DNA from 2 places in the Microbacterium aurum genome. Region 2 is predicted to be linked to the other one. Evidence: predicted binding sites of a transcription regulator. Region 2 holds the regulator's gene; the other holds the start of a gene.
The links. Region 2 encodes LexA, which represses DNA repair genes until DNA is damaged. Its sites were predicted from a motif close to TCGAACANNTGTTCGA; they were not measured.

Region 1 (9,905 bases), 1.2 Mb from region 2:
GACGAACGGCGTCGCGAACGAGGCCTCCTCCGCCCACGCGTACAGCGCACCGGAGGACTCTTCCGTGCGCGCGGCCGCCCAGCCGAGGCCGCCGTTGTCGTTGATCCACTCGAGCTGCTTGTCGAGGAGGAACAGCGTCGCGACCGCGGGCGTGTTGAGGGTCTGGTTCAGGCGCGAGTTGTCGAGCGCGTTCTTCAGGCTCAGGAACTCGGGGATGTACCGGCCGGATGCCGCGACGCGCTCGATCCGCTCGATCGCGGCGGGGGAGACCGCTGCGAACCACAGGCCGCCGTCGGAGCCGAGGTTCTTCTGCGGTGCGAAGTAGTAGACGTCCGCCTCGGAGACGCGGAAGTTGATGCCGCCGGCGGCGCTCGTCGCGTCGATGACGGTCAGGGCGCCGTCATCGCCGTGAACGCGCTCGACGGGAGCGGCGACGCCGGTCGAGGTCTCGTTGTGCGGCCAGGCGTAGACGTCGACCCCTTCCACTGCCTCGGGGGCGGTGCGGGTGCCGGGCTCGGCCTTGCGCACGTCGGGGGCCTGCAGCCACGGGGCGGCCGCCGCGGCGGCGAACTTGCCGCCGAACTCACCGAACACGAGGTTCTGCGCGCGGTTCTCGATGAGTCCGAACGCCGCGGCGTCCCAGAATGCCGTGGAGCCGCCGTTGCCGAGGATGATCTCGTAGCCCTCCGGCAGCCGCAGCAGGTCGGACAGCCCCGCGCGCACCTGGCCGACGAGGCCCTTGACCGGCGCCTGCCGGTGCGAGGTGCCCAGCAGCACCGCGCCGGGGCCGGCGAGCGCGGCGACCTGCTCGGGGCGGATCTTGGACGGGCCGCAGCCAAAACGTCCGTCGGTGGGCAGGATCTCGCGAGGCAGCGTCACGTGGGCCATGGACTGATTCTAGGGTCGCCGCCGTCCGCGTCCGGACGTCGGGCCGTCACAAACGACTAGGCTGAACGAGACCGTCCTCGCCCGTTCGCCCCGTGATTCAAGGCCAGCCATGACCGATCTGATCGACACCACCGAGATGTACCTGCGCACCATCCTCGAGCTCGAGGAGGAGGGCATCGTCCCCCTGCGTGCGCGCATCTCCGAGCGACTGGGGCACTCCGGGCCCACGGTCTCGCAGACGATCGGCCGCATGGAGCGCGATGGCCTCGTCATCGTCTCGGAGGACCGCTCGCTCGAGCTGACCACCCCCGGCCGCCAGAAGGCGATCGACGTCATGCGCAAGCACCGCCTCGCGGAGCGCCTGCTGAGCGATGTCATCGGACTGGACTGGGCGTACGTGCACGAGGAGGCCTGCCGCTGGGAGCACGTCATGAGCGAGCTCGTCGAGCGCCGCCTCATCGAGCTGCTCGGCCACCCCACCGAGTCGCCCTACGGCAACCCGATCCCGGGGCTCGACCAGCTGGGGGATGTGCCCGCGCACACCTTCAACGAGGGTGTCGTGGGCCTCGTACGGCAGCTGAACGAGGTCGGCGGCCCTCTCACCGGCACCGTGCGGCGCCTCGCCGAGCCGGCCCAGGTCGACCCCGAACTGCTGGAGCAGCTGCGCGATGCCGGTGTGCTTCCCGGGGCCCGCGGTCAGTACCGTTTCAGCGAGGGCTACGTGCTCGTGCAGATGGACGGTCAGAGCGAGGGCCTGGAGCTGCCCGTCGAGGTCGCATCGCACATCTTCCTGGTGGATGCCGCGCCCCAGGCGTGAGCGGCACCGCGCGGCCGAGCCTGGACATCGCCCGGTAAACGGCTGGGCACACGTGCTCCCGCGTGACATATTCGTTACCTTCCGGTAGCCTCGAAAAGTCCAACGGCGAGAAGCCCGCCACGGATCTCCGCACGAATTGCCTCATCGGTTCGTCGTTCGCGCGGTGAAGCCCGTACATCTGTGCCCCGACACCGAGTGCCGACGAACCAGCATCCTTCCCCTGGGGGAGGGCGGCGGAGGCGCCGGAGGACCATTGGCTGAACAGTTCGATTCGCCGCAGGAGACACCCGAGTCCGAAGCGACGACACCCGATCAGCGCCGTGCGCGACGCGTCCCGATCGCTCGACGTCTGACGACGTCGACCGCTCCCGCAGCATCCACCCCCGCGAAGACCACGCCCCGTCGCCTGCGCGGCGGCGCGCACCCGGTGCGCAGCTTCGTGACCGTCGCGGCCGTCGCCGGCCTCGTCGCCACCGTCGCGATCCCCGCTTTCGCCGCGACCGGCGGCAACACGGCAGAAGCCGCCGTCACGACGGTGCAGCAGGTCGCCGCCAAGAACGCGCAGTCGCTCGTCGTCGCCTCCGAGGCGACCCCGGCCGCCCTCGCCCGCGGCAGCTACTCCGCGACCACGCCCGAGGAGATCCAGGCCAAGAAGGACGAGGAAGCGGCCAAGGCCGCCGCCGCGGCCCGCATCGCCGCGGCCGCCTCGACCGCGTCGGCCGCGTCGGCCGCCTACAGCGGCGCCATCGCGCAGTCGATCGCGCCGGCCGGCTCCGTCGTGCGTCCGCTCACGTCGTTCACGAGCTTCGGCACCCCGTATGCCGGCCATAAGGGCACCGACTACATGGCACCCCTCGGCACGCCGCTGTACGCGATCGCCGACGGCGTCGTCGTGGAGTCGACCGAGAACGGTCCTGGCTGGGGCGTCTACGTGAAGATCGCCCACAACATCGGCGGCAACACGGTCACCTCGCTCTACGCGCACATGATGTACGGCAGCCGCCGCGTCACGGTCGGCCAGACCGTCTCGGCCGGTCAGCTCATCGGCCAGGTTAGCGACACCGGTCGCGCCTACGGCACGCACCTGCACCTGGAGATCTACGTCAACGGGTCGTGGGTCAACTCGGAGAGCTGGCTCGTCGCCAACGCGGGCTGAGCGCGCGACACGCGGCATCCGTTCACCTGCTTTTCGCCTTCCCGCTCTCGCGCTGTATTAGCCTGAACCCGACGCTCGCAGAGCCGAGGGGGAGCCGATGGACGCAGCACCTCGCATTCGAACCGTGAATGCGCTCGGTCGCTATGTGCTTCGGCATCGTGTGCACGACTGCCGCGACTTCTGTCGTGGCATCAGGGCGCTGTCTTTATGACAGCGCCTTTTTTCGTGCCTGCGCCGCCTCGTCCGCGTGAGCTCGCACACACCGGAGCGCCGTTGAAGCCATCACGGCCGGTCGAGAGGAAGTCGCATGCGCACCCTGGTACTGAACGCGGGATATGAGCCGCTGGCCGTCGTCTCGTTCAAGCGGGCACTCGTGCTCGTGATGAACGAGAAGGCCACCGTGATCGAACGGATCGAGGAGAATCCCGTCTGGGGGATCGGCGGCTCGCGCGATCGACCGGCGGTGATCGTGCTGACCCGGTACGTGCGGGTGCCCGGCGCCCGGCGCGTGCCAGTGACCCGGCGTGGCGTGCTGCGGCGAGACGGGCATCGATGCGGCTACTGCGGCAAGGCGGCGACGACCATCGACCACGTGCTGCCGCGTTCGCGCGGCGGCGTCGACTCGTGGGAGAACCTCGTGGCGTGCTGCCTGCGCTGCAACAACCTGAAGGGCGACCGCACACCGCAGGAGATGGGGTGGGAGCTGCGCTGGCTGCCGCAGCCGCCGCGCGGAGCGCAGTGGACGGTGCGGGGCACCGAGCGGAGCGAGCCGGCCTGGGAGCCCTACCTGTCGCTCGCCGCCTGAGACCCGCGCGCGGGTCCGTGTCGGAACCCGTGATTATCTTCGACCTCGACGGATTGAGGTGTTAGAACAAATGTTCTAGCCTGTCGAGGTGAGGTCGATCGTGGGGAACGCTGCTGTCGCGGATGCCGCGGGCACCGTCCGTGCGCTGCGGGCGCAGCTGGAGCGCATGCAGGGCCGACGTCTGGACACCCCCGTGCTGCCGGTTCCTCCCGCGCTGGCGGCGCTGCTGCCCGGCGGCGGCCTGCGCCCCGGCGCCTCGTACTCGCTGGGCCGCTCGACCTCGCTGCTGTTCGCGCTGCTGGCGCGCCCCTCGCGCGAGGGCTCGTGGTGCGCCGCGATCGGCATGCCGCACCTGGGCGCTGAGGCGGCCCGCGCGGCGGGCGTCGACCTCGAGCGCCTCGTACTGGTGCCCGAGCCGGGGGAGCGGTGGCTCACCGTGACCGCGACGGTGGCCGATGTGCTGCCGGTCGTGGCGGTGCGTCCGCCGGCGCGGGCGAAGGATGCCGACATCGCGCGGCTCGCGGCGCGCATGCGCGAACGCGAGGCGGTGCTGCTGGTGCAGGGACCGTGGCCGCAGACCGAGGCGATGATCGACGTCGGCGATCCGTCGTGGTCGGGTCTCGGCGACGGCTACGGGCTGCTGGAGGGGCGGGAGCTGACGGTGACCGTGACGAGCCGGCGGTTCCCGATGCCGCGGTCCGGGCGCGTGCTGCTCCCCGACGCGCAGGGCGGACTGGCCGCGGGGCAGGCCCCGGCATCCGTCCCCGCCGCGGCGAGGGAGAGCGCACCTCTCCGGGCGGTGGGGTGAGGAAGATGGGAGCGAACACCGCCGAGGCCGCGCCGCGGAGCATCGTGGTGTGGGTGCCGGACTGGCCGATCGTGGCACTCACGCGTGACGGCGACGATCCGCTCGACGCCGCGCAGCCGATCGCCGTCTTCCACAAGGGCGTCGTCGTGGCCTGCTCGGCCGCTGCCCGTGCCGAGGGGGTGCGCCGGGGGCAGCGGCGCCGCGACGCGCAGGCACGGTGCCCGCAGGTGACGGTCGTGGAGGCCGATCCGGTGCGCGACCACCGGGCGTTCGCGCCGCTGATCGCCCAGATCGAGGAGCAGGCGCCGGGGGTGCAGCTGCTGCAGCCGGGCCTGTGCGCGCTACGCGCGCGGGGACCGGCGCGCTACTTCGGCGGCGAGGCGGCGGCGGCCACGGTGCTCGCCGGGGCGGTGCAGGCGACGGGGGTCGCGGAGGTGCGGGTGGGCATCGCCGACGGCACGTTCACGGCGGAGCAGGCCGCCCGGTCGGGCACCCGGCCCGGCGATCCGGTGCGGATCGTGCCGGCGGGGCAGGCGGCGGCGTTCCTCGCGCCGCTGCCAGTCACGGTGCTCGACGAAGAGCTCGCGCCGCTGTTCGCCCGGCTCGGGGTGCAGACCCTGGGCGAGGTCGCCGCCCTCGGCGCGGATCGGCTCGGCGAGCGGTTCGGCGCGCGCGGCGCGCGCCTGCACGCGCTCGCGGCCGGGTGCGACCCCCGGCTCGTGGCGCCGCGCACGCCGCCGCCGGAGCTGCACCGCGAGGCGGTGTTCGAGCCGCCGGTCGAGATCGCCGACCAGATCGCGTTCGGGGTGCGTGTGCCGGCCGAGGAGTTCGTCGCGCGCCTCGGGCAGGCCGGGCTCGTCTGCACCGAGCTGCGGGTCGTGCTCACCGGCGAGAACGGCGACCGCAGCGACCGGGTATGGCTGCACCCCGGCGCGTTCGACGCGGCCGCGATCGTCGACCGGGTGCGCTGGCAGCTGGCCGAGCAGGAGCAGACCGGGCGACAGGGAACCGGAGGTCTGCGCAGCGCCGTGGTGCGGGTGCGGATCGAGCCGGAGGCGGTGGATGCCGCCGCCCACCACACCGCGCGGCTGTTCGGCTCCGGCCCCGAAGAGCGCGTGCACCGCGCCCTCTCGCGCGTGCAGGCGATGCTCGGCCACCAGGCGGTGCTCACTCCCGAGATCGGCGGGGGCCGGTGGCTCGCCGAGCGCCAGCGGCTCGTGCCCTGGGGAGATCGGGGGGACGGTCGGGCGGCGAGTGTCGACCGGCCCTGGCCCGGGAGCCTTCCGGGTCCGTTGCCGGCGACGGTGTTCCGTGCCGGCATGCCGGTGGCCGTGCTCGACGCCGACGACGACATGGTCGCCGTCGACGGTCGCGGCGCGCTGACCGCGGACCCCGCCGTGCTGGAGGTCGCCGGGCGACGCCGCGGCATCCGCACCTGGGCCGGTCCCTGGCCGGTGATCGAGCGCGGGTGGGATCCGGCGCGGGCGCGGCGGGCGCACCGGTTCCAGATGGTCGACGACGCGCAGGCGGCCTGGCTGCTGGTGTGCGAAGAGGGCGGCTGGCAGGCCGAGGGTATCTATGACTGATTGCGACTTCCGGTCCCTGAGCTTGTCGAAGGGCGACTGATGGGCTTCAACAATCCCTCGGTGACCTGGGCCGAGATGGCGCGGCTGCTCGACGCCCCGAGCCCGGCGGGCACGCCCGGCGCCCCGGATGCGCCGCGAAAGCCCGGCGCCCGAGCCCTCGGCGGACCCCGCGAGCCGGACGGCGGCGACGGGCCGGCGTTCTCGCGCAAACGGGGATCGTATGCGCCGCCCGCGATCGAGCGTCCCGCGGATGCCGTGCCGTACGCCGAGCTGCACGCGCACTCGTCCTTCTCCTTCCTCGATGGCGCGTCGGCGCCGGCGGAGCTTGCGGAGGAGGCGGAGCGCCTCGGCCTGCACGCCCTCGCGATCACCGATCACGACGGGTTCTACGGCATCGCCCGGTTCGCCGAAGCCGCCGAGCACCTGCAGGTGGCCACCGTGTTCGGGGCGGAGCTGTCGCTGGGCCTGCCCGCCGTGCAGAGCGGCGTCGCCGACCCCGCCGGCTCCCACCTGCTCGTGCTCGCCCGCGGCGAGGAGGGGTATCACCGGCTCGCCGCGGCGATCACCCACGCCCAGCTGGCCGGGGGCGAGAAAGGCCGGCCGCGCTACGACCTGGACGAGCTGGCGGAGCGGGCGGACGGGCACTGGGCGATCCTCACCGGATGCCGGAAGGGCACCGTCCGGCAGGCGCTGGCGGCCGGGGGTGCGGGCGCGGCGGCATCCGAGCTCGACCTGCTCATCTCGCGCTTCGGGCCTGACGCCGTCAACGTCGAGCTCATCGACCACGGCAATCCGACCGACACCCGCGACAACGACGTCCTCGCGGCGCTCGCCGCCGAGCGGGGACTGCCGGTGCTCGCGACGAACAACGTGCACTACGACGTGCCTGAGCGGGTGCACCTGGCGGCGGCGATCGCGGCGGTGCGGGCGAATCGGGGGCTCGACGAGCTCGACGGCTGGCTGCCGTCGCACGCGAGCGCGCATCTGCGCTCCGGCGCCGAGATGACCCGGCGGTTCCGGCGCTACCCGGGGGCGATCGCGCGCACCGTGACGCTCGCCGACGAGCTGGCCTTCCCGCTGCGGCGCGCGAAGCCCGCGCTGCCGAAGCTGCCCGTGCCGGAGGGGCACACGCCGATGTCGTGGCTGCGCGAGCTCGTGTGGGGTGCCGTCCCGCGGAAGTACCCCGACCTCAGCGCCGAGGACCGGGCGCGCATCGAACGGGAGCTCGATGTGATCGCGCAGAAGGACTTTCCGGGGTACTTCCTCATCGTGCACGGCATCGTCGCCGAGGCGCGGCGCCGCGGCATCCTGTGTCAGGGGCGGGGGTCGGCGGCCAACAGCGCCGTCTGCTATCTGCTGGACATCACGGCGATCGATTCGATCTTCTACCGGCTGCCGTTCGAGCGGTTCCTCTCGGCGATGCGGGAGGAGGAGCCCGACATCGACGTCGACTTCGACTCCGACCGGCGCGAGGAGATCATCCAGTGGGTGTTCGACACGTACGGGCGCGAGCGGGCGGCGCAGGTCGCGAACGTGATCCAGTACCGGCCGAAGAACGCGGTGCGCGACATGGCGAAGGCGCTCGGGCATTCGCCGGGGCAGCAGGATGCCTGGTCGAAGCAGGTGGACCGGTGGGACGGGGTGTACGAGGCGCACGATCACGACATCCCCGATCGGGTGCTGGCCTACGCCGGCGAGCTGCTGAAGGCGCCGCGGCACCTCGGCATCCACTCCGGTGGGATGGTGCTCACCGAGCGGCCGGTCGGCGAGGTCGTGCCGATCGAGCACGCGCGGATGGACAAGCGCACCGTCATCCAGTGGGACAAGGACGACGCGGCGTGGATGGGGCTCGTGAAGTTCGATCTGCTCGGCCTCGGGATGCTCGCCGCCTTGCAGTACTGCTTCGACCTCATCGCGGAGGCGACGGGGGAGCACTGGAGCCTCGACGCGATCCCGAAAGAGGAGGCGGCGGTCTACGACATGCTGTGCCGGGCCGATTCGATCGGGGTGTTCCAGGTGGAGTCGCGGGCGCAGATGGGGCTCCTGCCGCGCCTGCAGCCGCGGCGGTTCTACGACCTCGTGATCGAGATCGCGCTGATCCGCCCGGGGCCGATCCAGGGCGGTGCGGTGCACCCGTACGTGCGGCGCAAGCTCGGGAAGGAGAAGGTGACGTATGCGCATCCGAAGCTGAAGCCGGTGCTGGAGCGCACCCTCGGCATCCCGGTCTTCCAGGAGCAGCTCATGCAGATGGGGATGGCCGTGGGGGATCTGTCGGGGGAGGATGCCGACGTGCTGCGCCGGGCGATGGGCTCCAAGCGCGGCATCGAGCGGATCGAGTCGGTGAAGGCGAAGCTGTACGCCGGGATGGCGCGCAACGGCCTGGTCGGTGAGGCGGCCGACGACATCTACGCGAAGATCCAGGCGTTCGCGAACTTCGGCTTCGCCGAGAGTCACTCGCTGTCGTTCGGGCTGCTCGTGTACGCGTCGTCGTGGCTGAAGCTGCACTATCCGGCGGCGTTCCTCGCGGCGCTCCTGCGCGCGCAGCCGATGGGGTTCTACTCGCCCGCGACGCTCACCGGCGACGCCCGGCGGCACGGGGTGCGAGTGCTGCGCCCCGACATCCACCTCTCGGGGGCGGATGCCGGGCTGGAACCCCTCCGGGACCCCACCCCGGTCGCCCCGCGAGCGAGCGCAGCGAGCGAGACGAAACGCGGTGACCCGACCGGAATGCCCTCCTGCACCGAGCGCCACCAGCCGCCCGTCGGGGAGTTCCGGCCCGACGCGCCGGACGAGTCGGCCGCGCACCGCCGCGACGGCAACGTCGCCGTGCGGCTGGGGCTTGCCGCCGTCACCGGGGTGGGCAAGCCGCTGGCCGAGCGGATCGTCGCGGCGCGCGAGGCGGAGGGGCCGTTCCGGGACCTCCGCGATCTCGTCCGCCGCACGAAGGCGACGGCGGCGCAGGTCGAGGCGCTCGCGACGGCCGGGGCGTTCGAGGGGATGGGCGTCAGCCGCCGGGAGGGGATCTGGCTGGCGGGTGATGCGGCGCAGGACCTGCCGGAGTTCCTCCCCGGGACGCTCGTGGCGGTGCAGCCGCCGCTGTTCGCCGACCAGTCCAGTTACGACGTGCTGGCGGCGGACCTGTGGGCGACGGGGATCTCCACGGACGACCACCCGATGACCCACTACCGGGCACCGCTGGATGCCCGCGGGGTGCTCAGCTCGCGCGAACTGCGCACCCACGAGACCGGCCGGCGAGTCGAGGTCGCGGGTCTGGTCACGCACCGGCAGCGGCCGGCCACGGCATCCGGGATCACGTTCGTGAACCTGGAGGACGAGCACGGGCTCGTGAACGTGATCTGTTCGAAGGGGGTGTGGGACCGCTACCGGCGGGTGCTGCGCGATTCGCCGGCGCTCATCGCCCGTGGGATGCTGGAGCGTTCGCCGGAGGGGGTGACGAACCTCGTCGCCGACGGGTTCGAGGACCTGCGGGTGGGGGTGCAGCACCGCTCGCGGGACTTCAGATGACGGCCGGCTCCAGCGTGCGCAGGGCGGCGAGGCAGCGTTCGGCCGCGATCTCGGCGATGCGCGGATCGGGGGCGAGCGGCAGCGTGACCAGATCGCCGCCGCCGCGCGCGATGACGCGGGCGAAGTGTCCCGGGGCGAGCACATAGCTCGCGATCGCGACGCGGCGCCGCGCGCCGTCCGAGCCCGCTCCGGAGCCTGCGGCACGGACGGCGTCCGCGATGCGGATGCCCGCGCCGGCGGCGAAGCCGGTCGTGACGGGACCGTCCAGGCGGCGGGCGAGCATCGCGGCCATCTGCTGCACATCGACCGCCGCGGCGGGG
Region 2 (9,905 bases):
CGCGGGACGGCGCAACACGAACTCCGTGGCGGATGCCGGGTCGATGACGATCAGATCGGTGTCATCGGCCGCGGCCGACAGCGCCGTGCGCACACCGTCGGCGGGCACTGGCCGCGCCTTCGGGTCCCACGCCGCCATCGCGGTCACCGAGGTGAACACCGGCAGGACCTTGCGCCCGTCGGGAGCGGCCACGGTCACGATCGACAGCTCCTGCGTCTTGTCGACCGGCAGCCCGTACGGTCCGACCTCCGGTTCGAGCGCCTGGCCGGCGCTCCCCGTCTCCGCCACGAGCGGGATCAGCAGCCGCGCCGTGCGGTAGGCCTCGACCACGGCGACGGCGTCGCCCTGGCCGGCGTGGAACGCGGTCAGTGCCGCCAGCAGCGCCGGGTCGGCCGAGCCGTCGTCGCCGGAATGGGGATTCGGCTCGAACGAACGCCCCTCCCAGGGGACTCCGGCCGAGTCGGCGGGGTGCTCAGCCTGCGGCGACATCCAGCGCCTCAGCCAGCGTGAACGCTCCGGCGTAGAGAGCCTTGCCCACGATGGCGCCCTCCACACCGAGCGGGACGAGCTCGCGCAGCGCCGCGATGTCGTCGAGGTTGGAGATGCCGCCGGAGGCGACGACAGGCTTCACGGTGCGTGAGGTCACTTCGCGCAGCAGGTCGAGGTTCGGGCCCTTCAGCGTGCCGTCCTTGGTGACGTCGGTGACGACGTAACGGCTGCATCCGGCATCCTCCAGGCGCGCCAGCACCTGCCACAGGTCGCCGCCGTCGCGGGTCCAGCCGCGGGCGGCCAGCGTCGTGCCGCGCACATCGAGCCCGACGGCGATGGCGTCGCCGTAGCGGCCGATGACGTCGGCGGCCCATTCCGGGTTCTCCAGCGCGGCGGTGCCGAGGTTGATGCGCGCGGCCCCGGACTCCAACGCCGCCTCCAGCGTCGCGTCGTCGCGGATGCCGCCGGACAGCTCCACCTGCACGCCCTTGAGCTGCTTGATGACCTTGCGCAGTACCGCCGCGTTGCTGCCGCGACCGAACGCGGCGTCGAGGTCGACGAGGTGCACCCACTGCGCGCCGTCACGGGCCCAGGTCAGCGCCGCCTCGACGGGGTCGCCGTAGCTCGTCTCGGTGCCGGCCTCACCCTGCGTCAGCCGCACCGCCTTTCCGTCGGCGACGTCGACAGCAGGCAACAGGATCAGTTCGGGGGTCGACGCGAAATCGTTCATGGCTCCAGTGGGTGGGTCATCTCCCCGCGTGTGCGGGTGCGGTGAATGCAAGACAAGGAGAGAGACTACCCGGCCGACGGCAACGCCGAGATCCAGTTGCCGAGCAGGCGGATGCCGGCGGCACCGCTCTTCTCGGGATGGAACTGCGTCGCCGACAGCGGTCCGTTCTCGACGGCCGCCAGGAACGGCGTACCGTAATCGCACCAGGTCAGCACCGGCTCGCGGAACGGCCGCATGACCTCGAGCGACCAGTGCTGGGCGCCGTAGGAGTGCACGAAGTAGAAGCGCTCGTCGGCGATGCCGTCGAACAGCACCGAGCCCTCCCCCGCCCGGACGGTGTTCCACCCCATGTGCGGCAGCACGGGCGCATCGAGCTCGGTGACCGCGCCGGGCCATTCGCCGAGCCCCTCGGTCTCCTCACCGCGCTCGACCCCGTGCTCGAACAGCACCTGCATGCCGACGCAGATCCCGAGGACCGGACGCCCGCCGGCCAGCCGCCGTTCGATCGCCTCGTCGCCGCGGCTCGCCCGCAGCGCCTCCATGACGGCGCGGAACGCACCCACGCCGGGGACGACGAGACCCGCGGCATCCTGGATCAGTCCCCGATCCGCCGTCAGCCGGGCGTCCGCGCCGGCCGCCGCGAGCGCCTTGACGGCGGAGTGGACGTTGCCCGACCCGTAGTCCAGCACCGCGACGAGGGGCCGCGTCGCGGCGTCGGTCACAGCGCGCCCTTCGTGCTGGGAACGCCCTGCACCAGCGGGTCGAGCGCCTTCGCCTGCCGGAACGCCCGCGCGAACGCCTTGTACTCGGCCTCGGCGATGTGGTGCGGATCGCGACCGCCGAGCACCGTGACGTGGACCGTGAGGCCGCCGTTGAAGGCCAGCGCCTCGAACGTGTGCCGCACGAGCGATCCGGTGAAGTGGCCGCCGATGAGGTGGTGCTCGTAGCCGACGGGCTCGCCGGTGTGCACGAGATAGGGGCGCCCGCTGATGTCGACGACGGCCTGCGCCAGCGCCTCGTCCAGCGGCACGAGCGCGTCGCCGTAGCGCGAGATGCCACTCTTGTCCCCCAGCGCCTGACGGATCGCCTGTCCCAGCACGATCGCGACGTCCTCGACGGTGTGGTGGGCGTCGATGTCGGTGTCGCCGGAGGCGCGCACCGTGAGATCGGTCAGCGAGTGCTTCGCGAACGCCGTCAGCAGGTGGTCGAAGAACGGCACCGTGGTGTCGATGTGGCTCTGACCGGTGCCGTCGAGGTCGAGCTCGAGTTCGACCGTCGATTCGCTCGTCGCGCGGCGGATCGCCGCCGTCCGGGACGCAGGAGTGCTCATGCCGCGAGTCTATCGGCGCCGTGCGCCGCGCCGACGTCGGCCGGATGCCGCGACGCGGGCTACGCGCGGCCGGCGTCGCCGATCGACGCGAGCGCGTCGAGGAACGCTGTCGACTCCGCTTCAGTGCCGGCCGTGACCCGCAGGCTGTGCGCGATGCCGACATCGCGGATCAGCACGCCCCGGTCGTACAGCGCGTGCCAGGTCGCCGCAGGGTCGGCGACACCGGAGAACAGCACGAAGTTCGTCCAGCTCTCGTAGGGCGTGTAGCCCAGCGCGGCGAGCGTCGCGGAGATGCGATCGCGCTGCGCGACGATGTCGTCGACCATCGCGAGCATGGCCGGCGCGTGACGCAGTGCCGCGACAGCGGCCGCCTGAGTGAGCGCGCTGAGGTGGTAGGGCAGGCGGACGAGGCGCAGGGCGTCGATCACGGCGGGGTCGGCGGCGAGGTAGCCCACGCGCGCGCCGGCGAAAGCGAACGCCTTGCTCATCGTGCGCGAGACGACGAGCCGCTCCCGGCCCGGCAATAGCGTCAGGGCCGAGCGGGAGTCGCGGGGCGCGAACTCCTGGTACGCCTCGTCGACGATCACGATGCCGTCGGTCGCGTCGTACACCGCTTCGATGACGTCGAGCCCGAGCGGGGTGCCGGTCGGATTGTTCGGCGCGCACAGGAACACGACGTCGGGCCGAGCCTGCGCGACCTGCGCGGCGGCGTCCTCGGGGGCGAGCGTGTAGTCCACCCCGCGCGTGCCGGACACGTACGATGCGCCGGTCGCACGGGTCAGCAGCGGATACATGGAGTAGGTCGGGGCGAACCCGAACGCGGTGCGTCCCGGGCCGGCGAACGCCTGCAGCAGGTGCTGCAGCACCTCGTTGGAACCATTGGCCGCCCAGATCTGATCGGGGGCAAGACCGTGACCGAGGTAATCGGCGAAGCCCTCGCGTAGCGCGGTGAACTCGCGGTCCGGGTAGCGGTTGACCTCGCGCAGCGCGCGCGCGATGCCGTCGAGGATGTCGTCGGCGACCTCCTCTGGGACGGGGTGGGTGTTCTCGTTGACGTTCAGCGCGACCGGCAGCGGCGCCTGCGGTGCACCGTACGGCGTGAGACCGCGGAGGTCGGGACGGAGGAGGTTCTCCAGCGAGTTGGGGAGGTCTTCGAGACGGGCGCTCACCCTGACCATCGTAGAGGGCGGGTCAGCGTGCGGCGCTGTACTCCAGCGGGATCGCGATGGTCTCGCCGGCGTCGAGGCTGCCCGACGGCAGGGCGTTCAGCCGCATGATCGCATCGACGACGTCGCGCGGGTCCGCCTGCGGCGCGACGCTCTCGGCGATCGACCACAGGGTGTCGCCGGGCATGACGGTGACCTTCTCGAGTGCGGCGCCTGCGCCGCTGTCGGACGTGGCGAGTGCGCCACCGCCGGAGATGATCGCGATGCTGAGGGCGACGATCGCCGGCACCGATGCGAGGAAGGCCAGGACCCGGCGACCGCGACGCGTCAGCCGCAGTCGCGTCGCGGGTGCGGCGCCGAGCACGGCGCGGCGGGGCGAAGCGCCGAGGATGTCGATCGTGGTCATGGGTTCCTCCTCAAGGACGGATGCCTGCGGATGTCAGAGATTCGCACCCGACTCTCGGCCGGGAGAGTCGGATGCGAATCTCTGTACCGAAGCTATCTTCGATATAATCTGATTGTCAAGCCCTCCCCGGATCGGAGATGGATCGAACGCGACACGCGTGGCGCTGCGAGCGGAGACCTCCGGAACCGGATACGGTTTCGACAAGATGACCCCATCACCAACCTCCGACATTCGAAGGCGACGCCTTCCGGAGGCCGCGATCGAAGGAGCGCGCGACATGGCCGACAAGCCTCAGACCCGCCGACGCAAGAGCCTGAGCGACAAGCAGCTGAAGATCCTCGAGGTGATCCAGGCCTCCATCGCGCGGCACGGCTATCCGCCCAGCATGCGCGAGATCGGCGACGCCGTCGGACTGAAGTCGCTCTCCAGCGTCACCCACCAGCTGAATCAGCTCGAGCTGAGCGGCTACCTGCGCCGCGACGCCGGCAAGACGCGCGCGATGGAGGTCCTCATCGACCTGCCGGGCTCGGCAGCCGAGAACCCCGCCGACATGACGCCGGCCCTCGGCGACGCGGCGCTCGTTCCGCTCGTCGGACGCATCGCCGCCGGCGTCCCCATCACCGCCGACCAGCAGGTCGAGGAGATCTTCCCGCTTCCCCGCCAGCTCGTGGGCAAGGGCGACCTGTTCATGCTGAAGGTCAGCGGAGAGTCGATGATCGACGCGGCCATCTGCGACGGCGACTGGGTCGTGGTGCGTTCGCAGCCGAACGCCGACAACGGCGACATCGTCGCCGCCATGCTCGACGGCGAGGCGACCGTGAAGACCTTCCGCCAGCGCGACGGTCACACCTGGCTCCTCCCCCGCAACAGTGCGTTCGAGCCGATCCTCGGCGACGACGCCGTCGTGCTCGGCAAGGTCGTCGCCGTGCTCCGCGCCGTCTGAGTCACCCGTCGAGGCTGAGGTCCGGAGCACTCCGCCTGCCGCGGGCCGTGCGCGCGCCACGGCGCCGGCCTGGCCCTGCTCATCGGAGCGGGCTCGCTCGCGGTGGGCGTCGCGATCGGCTCCGCCGCCATGGGAAGCGTCGCGACCGATCTCGACCTGTCCCCCACCGGGCTTGCCGTCGTCTACGCGCAGCTGTCCGGGCAGACGGCGCACACCGCCGCGGTCCTCGCCGTGGTGGCGGACGCGGCGACCACGGTGCGGTGAGACGCTGTCCGGTGAGACGCCACGCCCACTGCCGCCGGGTGGTGAGACTCAGCCGATGGGCTGCAACTCGCCGCGCACCCGGTCCGCGGCTGTCACGAGGTTCCGCAGCGACGCCACCGTCTCGTCGTACCCCCGCGTCTTCAGGCCGCAGTCGGGGTTGACCCACACCTGCCGCAGCGGCAGTTCAGCGGCGGCGCGACGCAGCAGGGACTCGATCTCAGCGCTGCTCGGCACGCGCGGGGAGTGGATGTCGTAGACGCCGGGACCGATGCCCGCCGCGAATCCCGACGCGGCGATGTCGCCGATCACCTCACCACGGCTGCGCGCCGCCTCGATCGAGGTGACGTCGGCATCCAGCGCGGCGATCGCCTCGATGACGACACCGAACTCCGAGTAGCAGAGATGAGTGTGGATCTGCGTCGGCGCTGCCGCCCCCGCCGTCGCGATGCGGAAGGCGCGCACCGACCAGTCGAGGTACGACGCCTGATCGGCGCGGCGCAGCGGCAGCAGCTCACGGAGGGCGGGCTCGTCGACCTGGATGATCCGGATGCCGGCGTCTTCGAGGTCCGCGATCTCATCCCGAAGGGCGAGCGCGACCTGGTTCGCCGTGTCGGCGAGCGGCTGGTCGTCGCGGACGAACGACCACGCCAGGATCGTGACGGGGCCGGTCAGCATCCCCTTGACGTGCTTGTCCGACAGGGACTGCGCGAAGCGCGCCCAGTCGACCGTGATCGGCGCCGGCCGTGCGACGTCGCCCCACAGGATCGACGGGCGCGTGGCCCGCGACCCGTATGACTGCACCCAGCCGTGCTGCGTCACGGCGAAGCCGTCGAGGTGCTCGGCGAAGTACTGCACCATGTCGTTGCGCTCCGCCTCGCCGTGCACGAGCACGTCCAGCCCGAGGTCTTCCTGCAGCGCGATCACCCGCGCGATCTCGTCACGCAGGAACTGCGCGTACTCAGCAGCGGTGAGCTCGCCGCGGCCGTGCGCGGCGCGGGCGCGGCGGATGTCGCCCGTCTGCGGGAAGGAGCCGATCGTCGTGGTCGGCAGGACGGGAAGCCCCAGCGACTCCTGCGCGGCGGCCCGCAGCTCGAGGTCGCCGCGCTCCGCGTCGGCCGGCGTCAGCGCGGCGGCACGGCTCCGCACCGCCCCGTCCCGCACGCCCGGCGCGCTGCGACGGTCGGCGAGCGCGGCCGCGGCGTCGGCGATGTCGGCCGCGATCGCCGCGGGCCCATCGGTGAGTCCACGGGCGAGCGTGACGACCTGCGCGACCTTCTGGTCGGCGAACGCGAGCCAGGATGCCAGACGCGCATCCAGCGCGGTCTCGTCGGCGACGTCGTGCGGCACGTGCTGCAGCGATGTGGACGTCCCGGCCGCGACGCCCGCCGCGCCGAGACCGGCCAGCGAGGCCAGGCGCTCGGCTGCGGCACCCAGGTCGCCGCGCCAGATGTTGCGACCGTCGATCACACCGCCGACGAGCGTCTTGCCAGCCAGCCCCGGTACCGCCGTCGGGACGCCACCGCGGTGCAGGTCGATCGCGAGCGCCTCGACCGGCGCTGCGCCGAGCGCGCGCCATGCCTCAGGTGTGAGCGGACCGTAGCCGGCGGCGACGAGGATGGCGGGGCGCTCCGTCGCCGCCCCGAGCACGGCGTAGGCACGCGCGGCCGCGGCGGCGAGAGAGGCGGCATCCACATCAAGGCTCTCGCTCACGAGGGCGTGCTCGTCGAGCTGCACCCATTCGGCGCCCGCCCGGCGGAGTGCCCCGAGCAGGTCGGCGTACACCGCCAGCAGGTCATCGAGCCGGTCGAGCGGCGCGAACCCTGCGGGAGCCGCGTCGGAGGACTTCGCCAGCGCGAGCAGGGTGACCGGGCCGACGATCACGGGCCGCACCGTCACGCCGTCGGCGCGCGCCTCGGCGACCTGCCGGGCGAACCGATCGCTGGAGAGCCGGAAGTCGGTCTCGGGGCCGATCTCGGGGACGAGGTAGTGGTAGTTCGTGTCGAACCATTTGGTCATCTCCAGCGGCGCAGCCTCACCGAGACCGCGCGCCGCCGCGAAGTATGCCGCCAGCGGAATCGACCCGTCGGCAGCCCGCAGCGCGCCGAACCGCTCCGGCAGCGCGCCGACGGTGAGGGCGGCGTCGAGCACCTGGTCGTAGAAGGAGAACGACTCCGGAATCGCCGAGTCGCCGCGGCCGAGCCCGAGGGTGGCGAGGCGCTCCCGCGTCGCGCGGCGCAGCTCGGTCGTGACGCGGTCGAGCTCGGCCTCATCGATCTCCCCGGCCCAGTGCTGCTCGAGGGCACGCTTGAGCTCCCGGCGCCGTCCGATGCGGGGGTAGCCGAGGATGGTGCCGGCGGGGAAGGCGGGAGCGGTCATGCGAGGGTCTCCTGTTCGATGAGGCCGGCGGCGCGCAGCACCGCCAGTACGGTCTCGTGGTTGTTGAAGGCGTACAGATGGATGCCGGGCGCGCCGCCGTCCAGGACGGCACGGGCGAGATCCGCCGCGTGGGCGATGCCGACGGCGCGCTGCGCCGCGGCCTCCGTCGCCGTCTCCAGCGCCTCCCCGAGGTCGTCCGGCCGCGGATCACCGGTGAGTTCCAGCACGCGACGCAGACGCGCCGGGGAGGTGATCGGCATGATGCCGGGGACGATCGGGATGCGCACCCCCGCGGCGCGGGCACGCTCGACGAAGGCGAGGTACTCATCGGCGTGGAAGAACAGCTGCGTGATCGCCGACGTGGCGCCCGCGGCCTGCTTCGCCAGCAGCGCATCGATGTCCTCGAAACGGTGACGCGAGCGCGGATGCCCGTTCGGGAATGCGGCCACGGCGATCTCGACGCGGGACGCCGGCTGCACCCGCGCGGCGCCGGGCACCCCGGGGATCTCCTGCTCGCGGTACGGCGAGCACTCCGCCTGCACCCGGTCGATGAGCTGCACCAGCTGTGCGGCCGACTCGAGGTCGCCGAGATAGATGTCCTCCTCGGCGGTACCGGCCGGCGGATCCCCCCGTAAGGCGAGGAAACGCGTGATCCCGGCGTCGAGGAACTCGCGGATGACCGCCGTCGCGTCGGCGTAGGTGCTGCCGACGCAGGTCAGGTGAGCGACGGGCGGCACGGCGGTCTCGCGGAGGATGTGGGTGAGCACCGCGAGGGACCGGTCGGTCGTCGAGCCGCCCGCGCCGAAGGTCACCGAGATGAACCGCGGCCCGGCGTCGGCGAGCACCCGGATGGTCTCATAGAGGGCGGGAAGGCCCGCGGCGGTGCGCGGCGGGTAGATCTCGAACGAGAACGGCGCGGCGGCGTCGGCCGGCACCGGAGTGTCGGGGGACGTCTCGGGGAGGAACATCGTCGCGCGGGTCATCGTCGCTCTCGGGTCAGGGTCGGTCAGCCGGTCGGCCGCGGATGCGCGCACACGTGCGCTCGTCGCGGGCGGGTGCCGGGCTCGGCTGTCGCTCCTGCCCGGTCGGTGCCGGGCGCGTGCCCGCAGCTGCGGGCGTCGATGCGTCCACTGTAGGGGCGTGCGATGGCCGCGCGCGCTGTATGACGGCAGATGTCATCTCGCCGGTAGCGTGGCCGGATGACCGCTGCGCACCCCGACCGCCCCGAGACGTCCGAGACCTCCGCGCTCCCGACCCTCCCCTACGGCAGCTGGCCGTCGCCGCTGACGGCGGAGTGGGCCTCGGCGGCGTCGCCGCGGCTGGAGGGCGCGGCCTTCGTCGGCGACGAGATCTGGTGGGGGCAGTCGGTCCCCGCCGAGGGCGGCCGCACCGCGGTGTTCCGCCGCGCGCTGACGGCGACGGCAACCGCGATCGAGACCGTGCTGCCGACCCCGTGGAGCGCCCGGTCGACGGTGCACGACTACGGCGGCGGCGCGTGGGCCGCGACGGACGACGGCCGCCTGTTCTTCGTCGAGAAGAGCGACCAGCAGGTCTGGCGGCTGCTCCCCGGCGGCGCGCCGCAGCCACTCACGGCGGACCCTGCCCACCGCTACGGCGGCCTCCGCTGGGGTGCGGGCACCCTCCTCGCGGTGCGCGAACGCGCCACCGGTGCCGACGCGGCCGGCGACGTGACGGCGGCGGCCGGGACCGACGCCGCGACGCGTGCGATCGTGGCGATCGACGTCGCGACCGGCGACGTGCGGACGCTTGCGACGGGAACCGATTTCGTCGCCCAGCCGACCCTGTCTCCCGACGGCGCGCTGCTGGCGTGGATCGGGTGGGACGACCCCGACATGCCGTGGGATCACAGCCGGCTGCGCATCGCCCGGATCGACGGTGACACCCCCGCCGCCCCCGTCGACGTCGCGGGCGGCTCCGGCGCGGTCCTGCAGCCGGAGTGGCGTGACGAGCGCACCCTCGTGTTCCTCGACGACACCACCGGTTTCTGGAACCCGTGGCAGGTGAGCGCGGATGCCGGCATCCCGCCGATCCCTCTCGCGCCCGCCGACGCGGACACCGGCGGACCGCTGTGGTCGCTGGGCATGCGCTGGTACGGCGTCCTCGACGGCGGACGGATCCTCGCCGTCCGCAGCGACGGCTCCGACCGCCTCGTGCTCATCGGTCCCACAGGCGACGTGAGC

Region 1: the regulator LexA is predicted to act here: its motif matches at 3,729-3,744, upstream of imuA' (DnaE2-dependent mutagenesis accessory factor ImuA').

What each region holds. Positions count from the first base shown of each region.
Region 1 is NZ_JAFBCQ010000001.1:1,568,014-1,577,918, forward strand. It holds gene serC (phosphoserine transaminase) at 1-888, opposite strand, end outside; gene JOD60_RS07895 (iron-dependent transcriptional repressor DtxR) at 998-1,705, shown strand; gene JOD60_RS07900 (M23 family metallopeptidase) at 1,959-2,861, shown strand; gene JOD60_RS07905 (HNH endonuclease) at 3,169-3,666, shown strand; gene imuA' (DnaE2-dependent mutagenesis accessory factor ImuA') at 3,767-4,474, shown strand; gene JOD60_RS07915 (DNA polymerase Y family protein) at 4,480-6,060, shown strand; gene JOD60_RS07920 (error-prone DNA polymerase) at 6,100-9,585, shown strand; gene JOD60_RS07925 (sirohydrochlorin chelatase) at 9,578-9,905, opposite strand, start outside.
Region 2 is NZ_JAFBCQ010000001.1:2,807,854-2,817,758, forward strand. It holds gene JOD60_RS13845 (SseB family protein) at 1-489, opposite strand, end outside; gene priA (bifunctional 1-(5-phosphoribosyl)-5-((5-phosphoribosylamino)methylideneamino)imidazole-4-carboxamide isomerase/phosphoribosylanthranilate isomerase PriA) at 473-1,219, opposite strand; gene hisH (imidazole glycerol phosphate synthase subunit HisH) at 1,285-1,941, opposite strand; gene hisB (imidazoleglycerol-phosphate dehydratase HisB) at 1,938-2,549, opposite strand; gene JOD60_RS13865 (histidinol-phosphate transaminase) at 2,609-3,727, opposite strand; gene JOD60_RS13870 (LysM peptidoglycan-binding domain-containing protein) at 3,741-4,121, opposite strand; gene lexA (transcriptional repressor LexA) at 4,399-5,064, shown strand; gene JOD60_RS17055 (hypothetical protein) at 5,194-5,328, shown strand; gene metE (5-methyltetrahydropteroyltriglutamate--homocysteine S-methyltransferase) at 5,377-7,704, opposite strand; gene JOD60_RS13885 (methylenetetrahydrofolate reductase) at 7,701-8,738, opposite strand; gene JOD60_RS13890 (S9 family peptidase) at 8,904-9,905, shown strand, end outside.